Regions from separate parts of the Mesorhizobium sp. DxT genome, predicted to be linked through region 4. Evidence: predicted binding sites of a transcription regulator. Region 4 holds the regulator's gene; each other region holds the start of a gene.
The links. Region 4 encodes PhoB, which activates phosphate uptake and scavenging genes when phosphate is short. Its sites were predicted from a motif close to TGTCATNNANCTGTCAT; they were not measured.

Region 1: ACVJNE_RS18310 (YdcH family protein) is a predicted target of PhoB. The motif match lies at 2,779-2,795, and genes of this name have one in related genera.
Region 2: phnD (phosphonate ABC transporter substrate-binding protein) is a predicted target of PhoB. The motif match lies at 2,574-2,590, and genes of this name have one in related genera.
Region 3: ACVJNE_RS16450 (LTA synthase family protein) is a predicted target of PhoB. The motif match lies at 1,934-1,950, and genes of this name have one in related genera.

What each region holds. Positions count from the first base shown of each region.
Region 1 is NZ_JBZFLJ010000010.1:56,628-60,677, forward strand. It holds gene ykgO (type B 50S ribosomal protein L36) at 1-57, opposite strand, end outside; gene ACVJNE_RS18290 (BA14K family protein) at 238-741, opposite strand; gene ACVJNE_RS18295 (5-(carboxyamino)imidazole ribonucleotide synthase) at 846-1,922, opposite strand; gene purE (5-(carboxyamino)imidazole ribonucleotide mutase) at 1,919-2,416, opposite strand; gene ACVJNE_RS18305 (YdcH family protein) at 2,426-2,629, opposite strand; gene ACVJNE_RS18310 (YdcH family protein) at 2,859-3,035, shown strand; gene ACVJNE_RS18315 (ArsR/SmtB family transcription factor) at 3,178-3,441, opposite strand; gene ACVJNE_RS18320 (MFS transporter) at 3,471-4,050, opposite strand, start outside.
Region 2 is NZ_JBZFLJ010000003.1:274,835-278,884, reverse strand. It holds gene ACVJNE_RS08480 (alpha-D-ribose 1-methylphosphonate 5-phosphate C-P-lyase PhnJ) at 1-403, shown strand, start outside; gene phnK (phosphonate C-P lyase system protein PhnK) at 393-1,184, shown strand; gene phnL (phosphonate C-P lyase system protein PhnL) at 1,187-1,894, shown strand; gene ACVJNE_RS08465 (DapH/DapD/GlmU-related protein) at 1,891-2,505, shown strand; gene phnD (phosphonate ABC transporter substrate-binding protein) at 2,680-3,609, shown strand; gene phnC (phosphonate ABC transporter ATP-binding protein) at 3,687-4,050, shown strand, end outside.
Region 3 is NZ_JBZFLJ010000008.1:179,896-183,945, forward strand. It holds gene fabG (3-oxoacyl-[acyl-carrier-protein] reductase) at 115-852, opposite strand; gene fabD (ACP S-malonyltransferase) at 867-1,814, opposite strand; gene ACVJNE_RS16450 (LTA synthase family protein) at 1,987-3,906, shown strand.
Region 4 is NZ_JBZFLJ010000002.1:215,935-219,984, forward strand. It holds gene ACVJNE_RS05125 (CRTAC1 family protein) at 1-7, opposite strand, end outside; gene ACVJNE_RS05130 (vanadium-dependent haloperoxidase) at 4-1,314, opposite strand; gene phoB (phosphate regulon transcriptional regulator PhoB) at 1,415-2,104, opposite strand; gene phoU (phosphate signaling complex protein PhoU) at 2,123-2,830, opposite strand; gene pstB (phosphate ABC transporter ATP-binding protein PstB) at 2,860-3,678, opposite strand; gene pstA (phosphate ABC transporter permease PstA) at 3,691-4,050, opposite strand, start outside.

The DNA of each region.
Region 1 (4,050 bases), on a different contig from region 4:
CATGCGGTTGTCGCGGTGACGGCTCTTGAGCGCCTTGAGCGAGTTCTTGATCTTCATCGGTCTAGCCCGTTTCCTGATGCCCTGGCGGGCCAACATAAAAGCGCGCCCGAGGCGCGCCGTAAATCTGCGATGGCACATAGACGAGTTGACGGGGCCGTGTCAACCGCGCAGACGCCTTGTAGCTCTCTTGCAGAGGGTGCCCGGCCCGCTTGGCGGGGGCCGGGCATCCGTTCATTCTCAGCTATATGGCGATACGCACTGGCGGCGCGGACCGTTATATGGCTGATAGGTATTGTCGGAGGCCCGATACGACCGCCACCGATCGTAACACCACTGGACGTGAGCGGAGCCGCCACGCGATCTGGCCGCAGGCGCCTGATTCATGGCGCCGCCGATGATCGCACCGGCGATGAAGGCCGCCGGCGGGAACCAGAAACCATTATACTGCCGGTAGCCGGGACGACGATCCCTGTAGCCTCTGTGACCACGCCAGTAAGTGCTGTTTCCACGGCGTTCGAACCTGTCTCGGCCCCGATCCCTGCGGTTGTCGCGACGGTAGTCACGGTCTCGCCGATACTGCACATTCGTCACATCGGAAGATACGGCCGGCGCATTGGGCACGAAAACCGGCGCAGCGGCAGCGGGTACCGCCGTACCAACTGCAAATGAAAGCGCCAGCACATGGCAAAGCGCGGATGATAGTTTGAACATCGAACAGCCTCCTGCATAAGTCCCTATCATTGAGGAAACGGCAGGGCCGGCCTTTAGTTTCGTTACATTATGGCAATGTTGGCGGGAGCGTCCGATGAAGCCGCACACCTGACCCACGGCCGTCGCTCGGCGGATCACCGTGTGAGGCGCGTGAAGTGGCCCATCTTGCGTCCGGGTCGAGCCTCGGCCTTGCCGTAGAGATGCAGCATCACGCCCGGCTCGGCGAGTAACGCCGGTGCCCGCTCGACATCGTCGCCGATCAGATTTTCCATAACGCAATCGCTATGCCGATCAGGGTCGCCAAGCGGCAGTCCGGCGACCGCGCGAATATGCTGCTCGAATTGCGAGACCAGGCATGCGGCCTCGGTCCAGTGCCCGGAATTGTGCACCCGCGGCGCAATCTCGTTGGCAAGCACACTGCCATCCGCCATCACGAAGAACTCGACGCCTATGACGCCGACATAGCCGAGCCCATCGAGGATGGCCTTCGCCGCCTCCCGGGCCGCTGAAAGCGTATCCGGCAATGCAATGGCCGGCACCGTCGACGTATGCAAGATACCGTCGCGGTGGACGTTTTCAGCCGCATCGTAGACGGCGATGCCGCCATCTCGCCCGCGCGCCGCGATTACTGATATTTCTCGCTCGAACGGAACCAGCGCCTCGAGGATGAGCGGCACGCCACCCATCTCGTCATAGCAACCGGCAATCTCTGCCTTACCGCCCGCCCGGAACACGCGCTGGCCCTTGCCATCGTAGCCCATGCGCCGTGTCTTGAGCACACCTGCTCCACCAAAGGTGGTCAATGCCTTGTCGAGATCGGCATCGCTGTCCACGGCAACGAAGCGCGCTGTGGATATGCCCATCTCGTTCAGGGTAGTCTTCTCGACAAGACGGTCCTGGGCAACCTCAAGCGCACGCGCCGGCGGGGAGACAGTCACGTCGGCAGCCAGCATTTCGGCTGCATGGACAGGCACGTTCTCGAATTCGTAGGTCACCACGGCGCATTCCCGCGCCAGTTCGGCCAGCGCATGTGCATCGTCATAGGCGGCAATAATCTGGCGGCTGGCGACCTGCGCGGCGGGACTATCAGCCTGAGGTTCAAGCACGATGATGCGATAGCCGAGCCGGGCCGCGGCCATCGCCAGCATGCGGCCAAGCTGGCCGCCCCCGATGATGCCGATGCAGGCGCCGGGCTGGAGCGGGAAGGTCATGCGTCGTCGGAGGGGTGGTCGGCGACGGCGGCGGTACGCGACGCGCGCCACTCATCGAGACGCGCCGCCAGCGCCTCGTCTCCAAGAGCGAGAACTGCGGCGGCCAGGAGCGCCGCGTTCGTCGCACCCGCCTTGCCGATGGCAAGCGTGCCGACGGGAATGCCGGCAGGCATCTGTACGATCGACAGGAGGGAATCCTGCCCCGAAAGAGCCTTCGATTCGACGGGCACGCCGAATACCGGCAACGGCGTCATCGCAGCGGTCATGCCGGGCAGGTGCGCTGCACCGCCGGCGCCGGCGATAATCACCTTGAACCCGGCCGCCTTGGCACCAGTCGCGAAATCGTAGAGGCGCTGCGGAGTGCGGTGTGCCGACACGATGCGGCATTCATGCGAAATGCCCAGTTCGCCAAGCGTATCCGCGGCGTGCCGCATGGTCGCCCAATCGGACTGGCTGCCCATGATGATGGCGACGTCAGCGCTATGGCCGGTCATGTCCGTCCCTCACGCGATTATGTCGGGAATGATACGATCTTCCAGCTGCTGCATGCGGTCCTTCAGGGTCAGTTTCTTCTTCTTCATGCGCTGGATCTGCAGTGGATCGCAGCCCACCGCGATCATCGCATTGATCGCGGCATCGAAGTCCGTGTGTTCCTGCTTGACCTTTGCAAACTCGAGACGAATCTCGGCCTGTTCCTGTTCCGACATGCTCAACCGTCTGAAGATTGTGAGGCGGGAATCGCCTGCGCGGGCGGGTTCCGGAGCTTCCGCGACCGGCGAGCGCCTCATAACACATTTCGACCTGTCAGGAAATGCTACTACGCTCCATTCGACACGATTGTCGTTCGATGGCAAAGTGTCATGGCGCTGTCACGAAGCGACCTGCGGTGGACGCTCGGGATGGCGCGATCGAGGAACGATGAAGGGAGAATCTATCATGTCTCTTGCATCCCATCTTGCTGAGCTGCAACGGAAGCATGGCAATATCGAACGCGAGATCGACGAGGCTTTGACGCACCCGTCGTGCGATACCCTCGAAATCGCCAAGCTCAAGCGGCGCAAGCTGGCCCTCAAGGACGAGATAGAAAAACTGAGCTCGCCGACGCGACATTAGTCGGCATATAGGCACCGCAACGGTGCTGCACCTGTAGCAAAGCCGATGGCGCCCGCGCCATCGGCAGGTAGTGGTTTTGTCTGCCCGCAAATGCGCATGCGGGCCTACGCCGCATCGAGGATATGCCAGCGCCGCGGCGGCGCTATTCCTCCCAGAACTGATCCAGCCAGATGTTAAGCTTCAGGAACCCCTGGTTGCTGATCGCATAGATACGCCGCGTTCCCTGCGAGCGGGCGCTGACCAGTCCGGTATCCAGCAAGACCTTGAGATGTTGTGAAACGGCGGGCCGCGAGACTGGCAACCCCAGGGCCAGCTCGTTGACGGTCTTCGGCCCGCGCCTCAACTCTTCGAGCAGATGACGGCGATTGGTGTCCGCAATGGCCATGAACGCGTCTGGCTGGGTCATGGTTATTTGTAACCCGCCCGCAGCGAAGTTCAATTGGCTTGTGGCCGGGGCTCGCTTGTGCCGATCGTGTCGTCCGAGGCCGCATGGGCCTCCTGATCGGCGCGCGGATCGAGCAGGCCGGCCTGTGGAGTGACGGCGCGCTCGGACGGCAGGGTCTTGAAGGCCTCGCGATCTTCAAGCGGCACCGGTGCCCGGCGCGTCGTGCGCAGCATCGCATAACCACCGAGCGACAAGTGCGCCAGCGCGGTGGCCAGGAACAGGCTTTCGGGCCGCATCTGCGCCATCAGGAAAGCACCGACCAGCGGGCCGATCATCGTGCCGAAGCCGTAGAGCAGCAGCAGGCCACCCGAAACCTTGACGAAATCCTCCGTGCTTGCGTGATCGTTGGCATGCGCAACGGCGATCGAATAGAGCGTATAGGCGAGCGCGCCGTACGCTGCCGTCAGGACCAGTATGGCAACGCTGGAACGCGGCGCCAGTGCAAAAACCAGAAGCGCGAAGAGGGCCGAACCGAAAGCTGCCGCCGCCAGCACGTAGCGGCGGTCGGTGCGATCCGAGGCGCGGCCGACGGGAAGCTGCGTCACCGCGCCTGCCACGACCACGAGGCTC
Region 2 (4,050 bases), on a different contig from region 4:
GCTCGAGGAATACGGGCTGATGCACGTCAAGCTCTATGAGGACATCGCAAGGCATGGCCGCATCGCCACCTCCTATGCCTATCCGGTGAAGGTAGAAGGGCGCTACGTCATGGACCCTTCACCGACGCCGAAGTTCGACAATCCGAAGATGCACATGTCACCGGCGCTGCAGCTTTTCGGTGCCGGCCGCGAGAAGCGCATCTACGCGCTGCCGCCGTTCACCGACGTCGTCAGTCTCGACTTCGAGGACCATCCTTTCGAAATCCAGAGCTTCACCGAACCCTGTGCGCTGTGCGGCGCCAAGGGTGTCTATCTCGACGAGGTGATCCTCGACGACCAGGGCGGGCGGATGTTCGTCTGCTCGGATACCGACCATTGCGAGGAGCGGCGCGATGACCAGTGAAATCAACCACGACGAACCGCTTTTGCGCGTTTCAGGCCTGTCGAAATTCTATGGCGCGCGGGTGGGTTGCGAGGACATCTCGTTCGAGCTGTGGCCCGGCGAGGTGCTCGCCGTCGTCGGCGAATCCGGCTCTGGCAAGACGACACTGCTCAACTGCCTCGCAACGCGACTGATCCCGTCGTCGGGCAACGTCTCCTATCGCATGCGCGACGGCGAGATGCGCGACATCTACCGCCTCAGCGAGGCGGAACGCCGTTTCCTGATGCGCACCGACTGGGGTTTCGTCCACCAGAACCCGGCAGACGGCCTGCGCATGACGGTCTCTGCCGGCGCCAATGTCGGCGAACGGCTGATGGCGGTGGGCGAGCGCAACTACGGCAGCATCCGCGGCACCGCCACCGACTGGCTCGGCCGGGTGGAGATCGCCGCCGACCGCGTTGACGACGAACCGCGCGCCTTTTCCGGCGGCATGCGCCAGCGCCTGCAGATCGCGCGCAACCTCGTCACCCATCCGCGCCTCGTCTTCATGGACGAACCGACCGGCGGCCTCGACGTCTCCGTGCAGGCCCGCCTGCTCGACCTCCTGCGCGGACTGGTCGCCGATCTCGGCCTGTCAGCGATCGTGGTTACGCACGACCTCGCCGTCGCCCGGCTGCTTTCCCACCGGATGATGGTGATGAAGGACGGTCGCGTCATCGAGCACGGGCTGACCGACCGCGTGTTGGACGATCCGCACGCGCCATACACCCAGCTTCTCGTTTCCTCGATCCTACAGGTGTGACGATGCCGACACCTCTGGTTGTTTCCGAACTCGCCAAGACGTTCACCATGCATCTGCGCGACGGCATCGAGCTGCCGGTCGTGGAAGGCGTTTCCTTCGCGCTGCGAGCCGGCGAATGCGCGGTGCTCGGCGGGCCGTCCGGCGCCGGCAAGAGCTCCATCCTCAAGATGCTCTACGGCAACTACTCGGTCGACACGGGCCAGATCATCGTCCAGCATCAGGGGCGGCTGGTCGACATCGCCGCAGCCGCCCCCCGCACGGTGCTAGGCGTTCGGCGCCATACGATCGGTTATGTCAGCCAGTTCCTGCGGACCCTCCCGCGCCTTGCGGCACTCGACATCGTCGCCGAGCCGTTGACCGCGCGCGGCGTGGCGGCGGCCAAGGCCCGCGACAAGGCGGCCGGACTGCTGTCGCGCCTGAACCTGCCCGAAAAGCTGTGGTCGCTGCCACCGGCGACCTTTTCCGGCGGCGAGCAGCAGCGGGTCAACATCGCGCGCGGCTTCATCACAGACCATCCGGTTCTGCTGCTGGACGAACCCACGGCCTCGCTCGACGCGAAGAATCGCGAGGTGGTCATCGCACTGATCGCGGAGAAGAAGCAGGCGGACGTTGCGCTGCTCGGCATCTTTCACGATGCAGACGTGCGCGAGGCGGTTGCGGACCGCATCATCGACGTGACCCAGTTTGCGATGAACAGGCGCGTGTCGTGACCAGACTTTCGGAAACGCCCCTCGTGCACCCAAGCGCAGAGGTGACGCAAAGCATGCTCGGCCGCTACACGGAGATCGCCGACCGCAGCCGCGTGCACGAATCGACGCTCGGCAACTACTCCTACGTCATGCAGGATTGCGGCATCTGGTGCGCGACGATCGGCAAGTTCTCCAACATCGCGGCAGCCGTGCGCATCAACGCCACAAACCACCCGACATGGCGTCCGACGCTGCACCACTTCACCTATCGGGCCTCGGACTACTGGCCTGATGCCGCCCATGAGGACGAGTTCTTCACGTGGCGGCGGGCGAATGCGGTAACGATCGGGCACGATACCTGGCTCGGCCACGGTTCGACCGTCCTGCCGGGAGTGACGGTCGGCGACGGGGCGGTGATCGGTGCCGGCGCGGTCGTCTCGAAAGACGTCGCGCCCTACACCATCGTTGGCGGGGTGCCCGCGCGGCCGATCCGCGCGCGCTTTCCCGACGCCATTGCCGAGCGGTTCCGCGCGCTCGCCTGGTGGGACTGGGATCACGAGCGCCTGCGGGCGACGCTCGACGATTTCCGTTCACTTTCCGCCGAAGAATTCCTCGAAAAGCACGCCGGCTAGGCATCTGCGCGCATTGCGGGCAGGCGCGCGGACACAAACTGTGAACCGTCACAAAACCGCAGAAAAAGCGTAATCGAGCTGTCGCGAAAGACCATTAGGGGACAGGGCCAGCAGGCCGGAAGAAGTCCGGACCGCGCTTGAAAAGTTCACCCTCCAAAGCGTCTGGAGCCCGACATGTTTACCCTTCTCACCCGCACCACGGCAGCCGCTGCCATTCTCGCCTCCGCGCTCGCGACACCGGCGATCGCCCAGGACTGGAAGTCCGACCTTCCCGCTTTCCGCGTCGGCCTTCTCGGCGGCGAAAACGAAGCCGACCGCCTGCGCAAGAACGACTGCATGGTCGAGCAGCTTGGCGAAAAACTCGGCGTGCCGATTGAGCTCTATCCTGCGTCCGACTATGCCGGCGTCATGCAGGGCCTGGTTGCGGGTCAGCTCGACGCGGCCCAGCTTGGCGCGTCCGCCTATGCAGGCATTTATCTCCAGGATCCCGACGCCGTTGAGCCTATCTTCGTCGCGCTCGAGAACGACGGTTCGGACGGCTACTTTGCGATGATGTATGCTCGTACCGATTCCGGAATCGAGAGCATAGACGACATGCGCGGGAAGTCGCTTGCCTTCGCTGACCCGAACTCGACGTCCGGCTATCTCGTCCCGAAGGCCGAGTTGGAAGCCCAGGAAATCAACATTGAGGAATATTTCTCCTCGACCGGCTTCGGCGGCGGGCACGAGCAGGCGGTCGTCGCCGTGCTCAACGGCCAGTATGACGCCGGCGTCACCTGGACCTCGGGTGTCGGCGAGGAGTCCGAAGGCTTCAGCCGCGGCGCGCTGCGCTCCATGGTCGACAAGGGCCTGCTCGACATGTCCGACCTGCGCATCATCTGGCAGTCAAACCTGATCCCCAACGGCCCGTGGGTCGTGCGCAAGGACGCGCCGCAGGAAGCCAAGGACATCGCCATCGCCTGGATGGAGACGCTGAACGAGACCGACTACCAGTGCTACGTCGACGTGTCCCAGGGCGAAGGCCAGGGGTTCAAGCGCGTGGATCACGAGTTCTTCACCAACGTCGTCGAGATGCGCCGCCGCGAGCTCGAAGGCTCCCGCTAAACTTGTCCGACATCTCCGGCCGCCGTCCACCAGGACGGCGGCCGCCTCGTATTCAGGCCGGACGAACGGAGCCGCCAATGCTGACGACCGAGAACCTCACCAAGAGCTTCAAGACCCGCAATGCGGTCTCCGAAGTCTCGCTTTCCATACCGCAGGGCCAGATGGTCGGCGTCATCGGGCGCTCCGGTGCCGGCAAATCGACGCTGCTGCGCATGGTCAACCGGCTGGCCGAGCCGACCGGCGGCAGCATCACCTTTGAAGGCAAGGACGTGACCGCGCTGCGCGGCAGCGCGCTGCTCGAATGGCGTGCCACCTGCGCCATGGTGTTCCAGCAATTCAACCTCGTCGGCCGCCTCGACGTGCTGACCAATGTCCTGACCGGCAGGCTCTATCATCACGGCTTCGTCGCCTCGATGCTTCAGCTCTTCACCGCTTCGGAGC
Region 3 (4,050 bases), on a different contig from region 4:
CCGTATTGATCAGTCCTGAAGCTCCCGAAGGCGGCGTTCATTCGCCATGGAGCGGCGGCATTACACGAAAACACTTCACGGTCAAAGACCAAATTCGCCGCCGCATGGCCGTTATCAGATCATCGCCATGCCGCCATTGACGTGAAGTGTCTGCCCCGTGACATAGCCGGCCTCGTTGGATGCGAGGTAGAGGACGGATGCGGCGATGTCCTCGCCCGTCCCCATCTTCTTCATCGGGATGGCCCCCATGATCGCGTCTTTCTGCTTGTCGTTCAGCTTCTCGGTCATTGCCGATTCGATGAAGCCGGGCGCAACGCAATTGACGGTGATGTTGCGGGTGGCGATCTCCTGGGCAAGCGACTTCGAGAAGCCGATGAGGCCGGCCTTGGAGGCACAATAGTTGGCCTGCCCCGGATTTCCCGTGACGCCGACGATGGAGGTGATGTTGACGATGCGGCCGAAGCGGCGGCGCATCATCGGATGCGTCAACTCGCGGGTCAGACGGAATACCGCGGTCAGGTTCACCTCAAGCACTGAGTCCCAGTCCTCGTCCGGCATGCGCACGAACAGGCCATCTCGGGTGATACCAGCGTTGTTGACTAGAATGTCGACACCTTCCAGCTCGGCCTCAGCCTTCTGGCCCAGCGCCTTGACCTCGTCGCGGTCGGAGAGGTTGGCGGGAAACAGCTTCACGCGATCGCCCAGCTCGGCGCCAAGGGCCTCCAGCTTCTCGATCCGGGTTCCGTGCAGCCCCACGGTCGCGCCAGCCGCGTGAAGCGTGCGGGCAACGCTTTCGCCGATGCCTCCGGTTGCGCCGGTTACAAGCGCCTTGCGGCCGCCAAGATCAAACATGGGAAATCCTTCTCTCAAGCCTGGCCAAGTTCGGCCAATGCCGCGTCGATGTCGGCAGACGTGCCGACATTAGCCGTAGTGATGTTGCGGTCGATGCGGCGCGCCAAGCCGGAAAGCACCTTTCCGGCTCCAACCTCGTAAAGCGTGGTCACGCCGTTCTGCCCGAACCATTCCACGGTCTCGCGCCAACGCACGCGAGCGGTCACCTGTTCCACCAGCCGGGCAGCGATCTCGTCCGGATCGCTCAGCGGGCGCACGACAACGTTGGCAATGACCGGCACGACGGGGGCATTCTTGACCACACCTGCCAGCGCTTCGCGCATGGCGTCCGCTGCCGGCTGCATAAGAGCCGAGTGGAAAGGCGCGGAGACCGGGAGCATGAGCGCACGCTTGGCGCCTTTCTCGGTGCAAATGCGCGCCGCGTGCTCAACCGCCGGCTTGGCGCCGGAAATGACGAGCTGGCCGCCGCCATTGTCGTTGGCGATCTGGCAGACCGAACCCTTGCCGGCTTCCTCGCAGGCGGCCTCGACGTCGGCCTGCTCGAGACCGATGATCGCAGCCATCGCACCTTCGCCGACGGGAACCGCAGCCTGCATGGCGTTGCCGCGAATGCGCAGCAGCCGTGCCGTATCGGCGATGGAGAACGTTCCGGCCGCCGCCAGCGCCGAATATTCGCCCAGTGAGTGGCCAGCCACATAGGCCACTTTGTCCTTGAGAGACAGGCCCCGCGCCTCGAGTACCCTGATTGCCGCAAGCGACACCGCCATGAGGGCCGGCTGGGCGTTGGCTGTCAGCGTGAGTTCGTCTTCCGGCCCTTCCCACATCAGCGTCGAGAGCTTCTGCGCGAGTGCGTCATCGACCTCATCGAAGACCGCCCGCGCCTCGGGAAAGGCGTCTGCGAGATCCTTGCCCATTCCCACGGCCTGGCTGCCCTGACCGGGAAAGGTAAAGGCGATCGACATGGCGTTTCTCCCTGCGTTCTTTGCGCCAGCGTGTGGCGCAAGCGCGGCTACAGGTCAAGTGTCGTACTTTTGCCTGCAATCCGAAACTTCTTTGCCGGCCAAGGCAACCTCTGGCCTGGATGACAGTTTTATGACAACTAGATGACACGCGCCCGCGACAAGGAACCGTGGATTGAGCCGCATCGTCGACCCGGTCGCTCCGGGCCTAACCGATACTTCGCCTATCAACAGCCTGAACAGGCTGGCGCATGGTTTCGCCTATGTGGCGGCGATCATGCTGGCGGCCGTGACGCTGACCTTCCTTATGGAAACGATCCTGCGCGGATCCGCAGGCGACGCCGTCGGTTTCATCACGGATCCCACAAGGCCCGCACTGGCAACGATCGCGGCCATCGCCCTCGTTCTTCTGGGGCTCGACGCTTTCACCCGTCGGAGTGGCCAGTCGGTGCTGTTGCTGGCTCCCCTGCTTCTGTTGCTGGCCTGGGTGGGCTCCCAGAAGCGGTTCTATCTTGGCGATCCGCCCTATCCGACCGATTTCCTCTACGCGCGCCAGATCGTGGAACTGCTGCCCCTGATGGTCGCAGAGCGCCCCATCGCCGGGCTGCTAATCGTCGCCAGTACGATAGCGGCCGGGGCTGCGCTGGCTGCGATGTGGTTCCGGTCGCGGCTTTTCCCTGTAACAGGCCCCGTGGGAAGAATCGTGCGGCTTGCATTGGCCGTGCCGCTTCTGGTCCTGTTTGCCATGCAGATGGACTATGCGCGCCATTCGCCGCTGCGCTCGGCCCTCAATATCGAGCCCATGATGTGGGACCAGGCCGCGAATTACCGTCACAACGGCCTCGTCATGGCGTTTGCCCTGAACGTGCCGATGGCCAATGTGAGCCCGCCGGCCGGCTACAGCCCCGCATCGGTGAATGCGATCCGGGCGCCGGCGCCCGTCGCTTACGCGTCCACGCGCAGGCCTGACATCGTCATGGTGATGAGCGAGTCGTTCTGGGACCCGACGCGGCTTCCAGGTGTGACCATCACGCCCGACCCGATTGCCTTCACCCGCTCCATGCAGTCGGGCCACATCTTCTCGCCGGAGTTCGGCGGCATGACCGCCAATGCGGAGTTTGAGGCGCTGACGGGCTTTTCCAACGCCTTCCTGCCCTATGGCAGCATCCCCTATCAGCAATATGTGCGTGGCGAGATGCCGTCGCTGGCAAGTTTTCTCTCGCAGAAAGGCTATGCCACGCTCGCTCTGCATCCTTTCCAAAGCTGGTTCTGGAACCGCGGTAACGTCTATGACGCCTTTGGCTTCGACCGCTTTCTTTCGGAAGAGAACGTCGAACCGCTGGCAAAGCGCGGCCGGCTGGCCTCTGACGCCGCATTGACCGACTTGATCATCGAAGAAGTCGACGCCTCCGTGGAACCGATCTTCGCCTTCGCAGTGACGCTGCAGAACCACGGGCCGTACGAGGCAAACCGCTATCCGGACAACCGGATCACCGTCGAAACCGGCGTGGGCGAAGCCGCGCGTCGCGCGATCGGCAGCTTCTCCGAGGGCATGATGGATTCGGACCGTTCGCTGGCCCGGCTTCTCGAATGGGCCGAAAACCGCGACCGGGAAACCATTGTCGTCTTTTTCGGCGACCATCTGCCGCCGCTCGGTCAGACCTATGTCGCCACCGGCTTCATGGAGCGCACGGTCAGCAACCGCTTTGGCGACGCGGCGAAGCTGACGCGCGAGCGCGAGACGCCGCTGGTCATCTGGTCCAACCGCACCGGATCGGTGAAGCAGGCCGGAACACTGAGTCCGGCTTTCCTGCCGCTGCATCTGCTCCAGGCCGCAGGGATGGAGCACCCCTTCTATACCGGGTTCCTGAGCACCGCCTACGATCGCTGGCACGTCATCGACCGGCATCTGCTCGTCGACAAGAACGGCAGCCCCACCGAGGGCTGGAGCCAAAGCGTGGTCGACCCGCTGCTACGCGACTACCGCCTTATCCAGTACGACGTGATGTTCGGTGCGCGCCACGGCGCCGGCCGTTTCTTCCCGCAGCTTGAAGCCCCGCTGATCGCGCAACAGCAGGGCCGAACCGCGTGGTGACGCCACATTCTGCCGGCATTCTTTGTGGGACCAAAAGCCTGACGGCAGTGCCGGCTTGCAAAAGCAGCGGAATACCCATATAGACCCCGCCAATCTGCCGGTCCCAGCTGGGGGCTGAACGGAGGGCCGTGTCATTCTTCTGAT
Region 4 (4,050 bases):
GCATCATTCCGCTCCCCGCGTCACCAGCCCGTTGGTGTAGGCGCCGATACAGTAGCCCTGCTCAAGCCCGTTTTCGATGGCGGCTCGATAATGAATGCCGCCATAGAGCCGCGAGATCGCTGCCTCCTCGGCCGCCTCTCGGAAGCTTTCGAAATGCCGGGGCGGCAGTCCGTCGTCCACATGGGTTTCGTCTTCGAAGGCAAACGTCGCGCCGAACAGATCCTCCAGCACGATGGCCGCAGCGCCCGATTGTGTGCTGTGGCCGCTGGGATACTCGGGGAACGGCGGCGTGATGAGGTCGGGCTGCCACTTCGCGTCGATGTGCCGCCGGATATACGTCACCGGTCGCACGAGATCGTAGCGGTATTTGGCTTCCCAGCATCCGATGAAGGAATCGGCGAGAACGATGCCGAGCCGCGCGAGCACGTCGACGGTGCGCTCGGCATCCGCACCTTCCGCTTCGAGCAGTTGCAGCGCAATCGAAATCCAGTGGCCGGGCGGTGTCGGCGACAGCATCGGATCATCCGACCAGAACCGGGCGATCTCCCGCTGCTCCGGCGTCAGCCCCTTGGCCGCTTCGTAGACTTCCACGGCCTCGTTATGGAACGCGCTGCCTTGCTCCTCGCTGTAATCAGGCGGTGGCGGGACGCCGCATGTGGCGCCGTCGGGCATGGCGAACGTGCGGTTGGTGCCCCAGTTAGGCAGCAAAGGCGCCTGCTGCTGAGCGATGAGGCTGGTGGGAACCCAATGTTGTGGCCCCTTCGTCAGAACATAGTCGTGCGGAAAGCCCATGTTCTCCACGACAGCCCCACCATCGTCGGCGGACCATTCGATCACATGGCCGGCAATCACGCGCCCATACGCAAGGCTCCGCGCAAGAACGTCCGCGTCGGCGCCCTCCGAGACCAGAGCGTCGAGACGCTTCCCGATGGCATCCATCGCCCGCTGGCCCGTCGGCCCAGTATTGCTGAAGAAGTGACGCGTTGCGTTCGTGAGAGCGCTTTGCAACACGACCGCCTCGTCGTAGACGCCCTCAGACCGTGGAGGAAAGGCTTCGAGCCCGTTGAGCTGGCCCGCAAACGAGCGCGTCGACGGCCGCCCGCCGGCAAGCCCTTCCTGCGCGGCAACGCCCAGATATGCCAGGGACCGGCTGGCGACGGGCGGCGAATAGGTCGGCGTATGGCGCACCAGCTCGAGCGTGAGCCGGTACCAGGTCCGTGCAACCTCTACGGCCCTCTCGTCGAATTGCGCGCGGGCTGGGCCAACAAGACCCAGAACGGCCGCAACCAGCACGACATGGACAAGAAAACGCATCGCCGCTTACGGGCCCGGCCCGCTCCTCCCTCAGTCCGGTCAGGAAAGCATGGCGCACCTGCCGCCTGCAAGCGGAACCGGAGCGCAGGAGTATCGGCTGCTATGCCTCGCGGATCGCGTAGCCCGCGCCGCGTATGGTGCGGATCACGTCGGGCAGACGGCCATTGTTGACCGCCTTGCGCAACCGGCCGACATGTACGTCAACGGTGCGCTCGTCGATGTAGATCGTCTCGCCCCAGACATTGTCGAGCAATTGCCCGCGCGAGAAGACGCGGCCGGGATGCTGCATCATGAATTCGAGCAGACGGAACTCCGTCGGGCCGAGCCTGATTTCGGACTTGCCGCGATGCACGCGATGCGTCTCGCGGTCGAGCACGATGTCTCCGACCTTCAGCACCGATGAAAGCACCTCGGGCTTGGCGCGGCGCAGCAGCGCGCGGACCCGGGCGATGAATTCCGGCGTTGAGAACGGCTTGACCAGATAGTCGTCGGAACCGGTCGACAGGCCGCGCACCCGGTCCGTTTCCTCGCCGCGCGCGGTCAGCATGATGATCGGCAGGCGCTCGGTCTCCGGGCGCATCCGCAGCCGCCGGCACAGCTCGATGCCGGAAATGCCGGGCACCATCCAGTCGAGCACCAGCAGGTCGGGTGTGCTTTCCCGCAGCCTGATCTCCGCTTCATCGCCGCGGCCGATCACCTCGACCTGATAACCTTCGGCTTCCAGGTTGTATTTGAGAAGCACCCCCAACGGCTCCTCGTCCTCCACCACCATGATCTTGGGTGCAATCATCTATAGGTCTCTCTGCGGTCACTCGCTGTCCACTGTCACCGACGTCTCATCCAGCTTCGGCCTGTTCAGCGGCAATTGCTGGCCGGTCACGATATAATACGCGTTTTCCGCGATGTTGGTCACATGGTCGCCGATGCGTTCCAGGTTCTTGGCGCAGAACAGCAGATGCGTACAGGCGGTGATGTTGCGCGGGTCTTCCATCATGTAGGTGAGCAGCTCGCGGAAGACGGCCGTGTATTGCACGTCGATCTTCTCGTCGTCCTCGCGCAGGCTCACGAGGTTTTTTGAATCGCGCGCCTCGTAGGCCGAGATCACCGCGCCGACCTGATCCATCACCATCTGGGCCATCGTGTCGATGGAATGGGAAAGCCCGCGCGGCGCCGAGCCTTCGCCCACCGCGTTGACGCGCTTGGCGATGTTCTTGGCCAGATCGCCGATGCGTTCCAGGTCGGCCGCCATGCGGATCGCGCCGACGACCGATCGCAGATCCTGCGCCATCGGCTGGCGTTTGGCGATCAGCGTGATGGCGCGATCGTCCAATTCGCGCTGGCGCGCGTCCATCAACACGTCGTCCGAAATCACCCGCTGCGCCAGCGCGGTGTCGTTCTGCAACAGCGACCGGGTCGCGGCAGCGACCATCGCGCCGGCGAGATCGCCCATGTCGCGGATCAACTGGTCGATATGGCCGAGATCGTCGTCGAACGACGTGACCGTGTGCTCACCCATGTTTGCCTCCTCGGGCTCTTCCGGGACCGTCAGCCGAAGCGGCCGGTGATGTAGTCCTGCGTCCGCTTCTCGGCGGGGCTGGTGAATATCTGGTCGGTCGGGCCTTCTTCGACGAGATTGCCGAGATGGAAGAAGGCGGTCCGCTGGGAGACACGCGCGGCCTGCTGCATCGAATGCGTGACGATGACGATCGTGTAATTCTCGCGCAATTCGTCGATCAGTTCCTCGATCTTCGCCGTCGCGATCGGGTCGAGGGCCGAACAGGGCTCGTCCATCAGGATCACCTCGGGCGAGACAGCGATGGCGCGCGCGATGCACAGGCGCTGCTGCTGGCCGCCTGACAGGCCGGTGCCGGCCTCGTGGAGACGGTCCTTAACCTCATCCCAGAGACTCGCCTTCTGCAGGCTCGATTCGACGATGCCATCCATGTCGGTCTTGCTCGACACCAGCCCGTGAATGCGGGGGCCGTAAGCAACGTTCTCATAGATTGATTTCGGGAACGGGTTGGGCTTCTGGAACACCATGCCGACACGCGCCCGCAATTCGACGACGTCGATCTTTGGGTCGTAGATATCGTCACCGTCAAGGGTGATCTGCCCCTCGATCCGAGCAATGTCGATGGTATCGTTCATGCGGTTGAGGCAGCGGAGGAAAGTCGACTTGCCGCAGCCCGACGGACCAATCAGCGCCGTAACCTGCTTTTCGCCGACATCGAGGTTGACGTCGAAGAGCGCCTGCTTCTCGCCATAAAACACCTTGACGTTCTTGCCCGCCATCTTGGCCCGCGCTGCGGGTTTTGGCTGTGCCGCGATCTGTTGCTCAATGGCTACATCGGTCATCTTGTTCATCCTTCTGTCTCCCTACCAGCGGCGCTCGAAACGCTGCCTCAGGAACACGGCAATGGCGTTCATGGTCACGAGAAAGCCGAGCAATACGAGAATAGCGGCCGACGTCCTTGACACGAAACCGCGTTCGGGGCTGTCGGCCCAGATGTAGATCTGGGTCGGCAGGGCGGTCGAAGCGTCGAGGACCCCGCCCGACGCGCTGGTAATGAAAGCGTTCATCCCGATCAGCAGAAGCGGTGCGGTCTCGCCCAGCGCCTGGGCCAGGCCGATGATCGTACCCGTCATCACCGTCGGCATCGACAGCGGCAGAATGTGGTGGAGAATTGCCTCGTGCTTGGAAGCTCCGATACCCAGTGCCGCCTCGCGGATCGACGA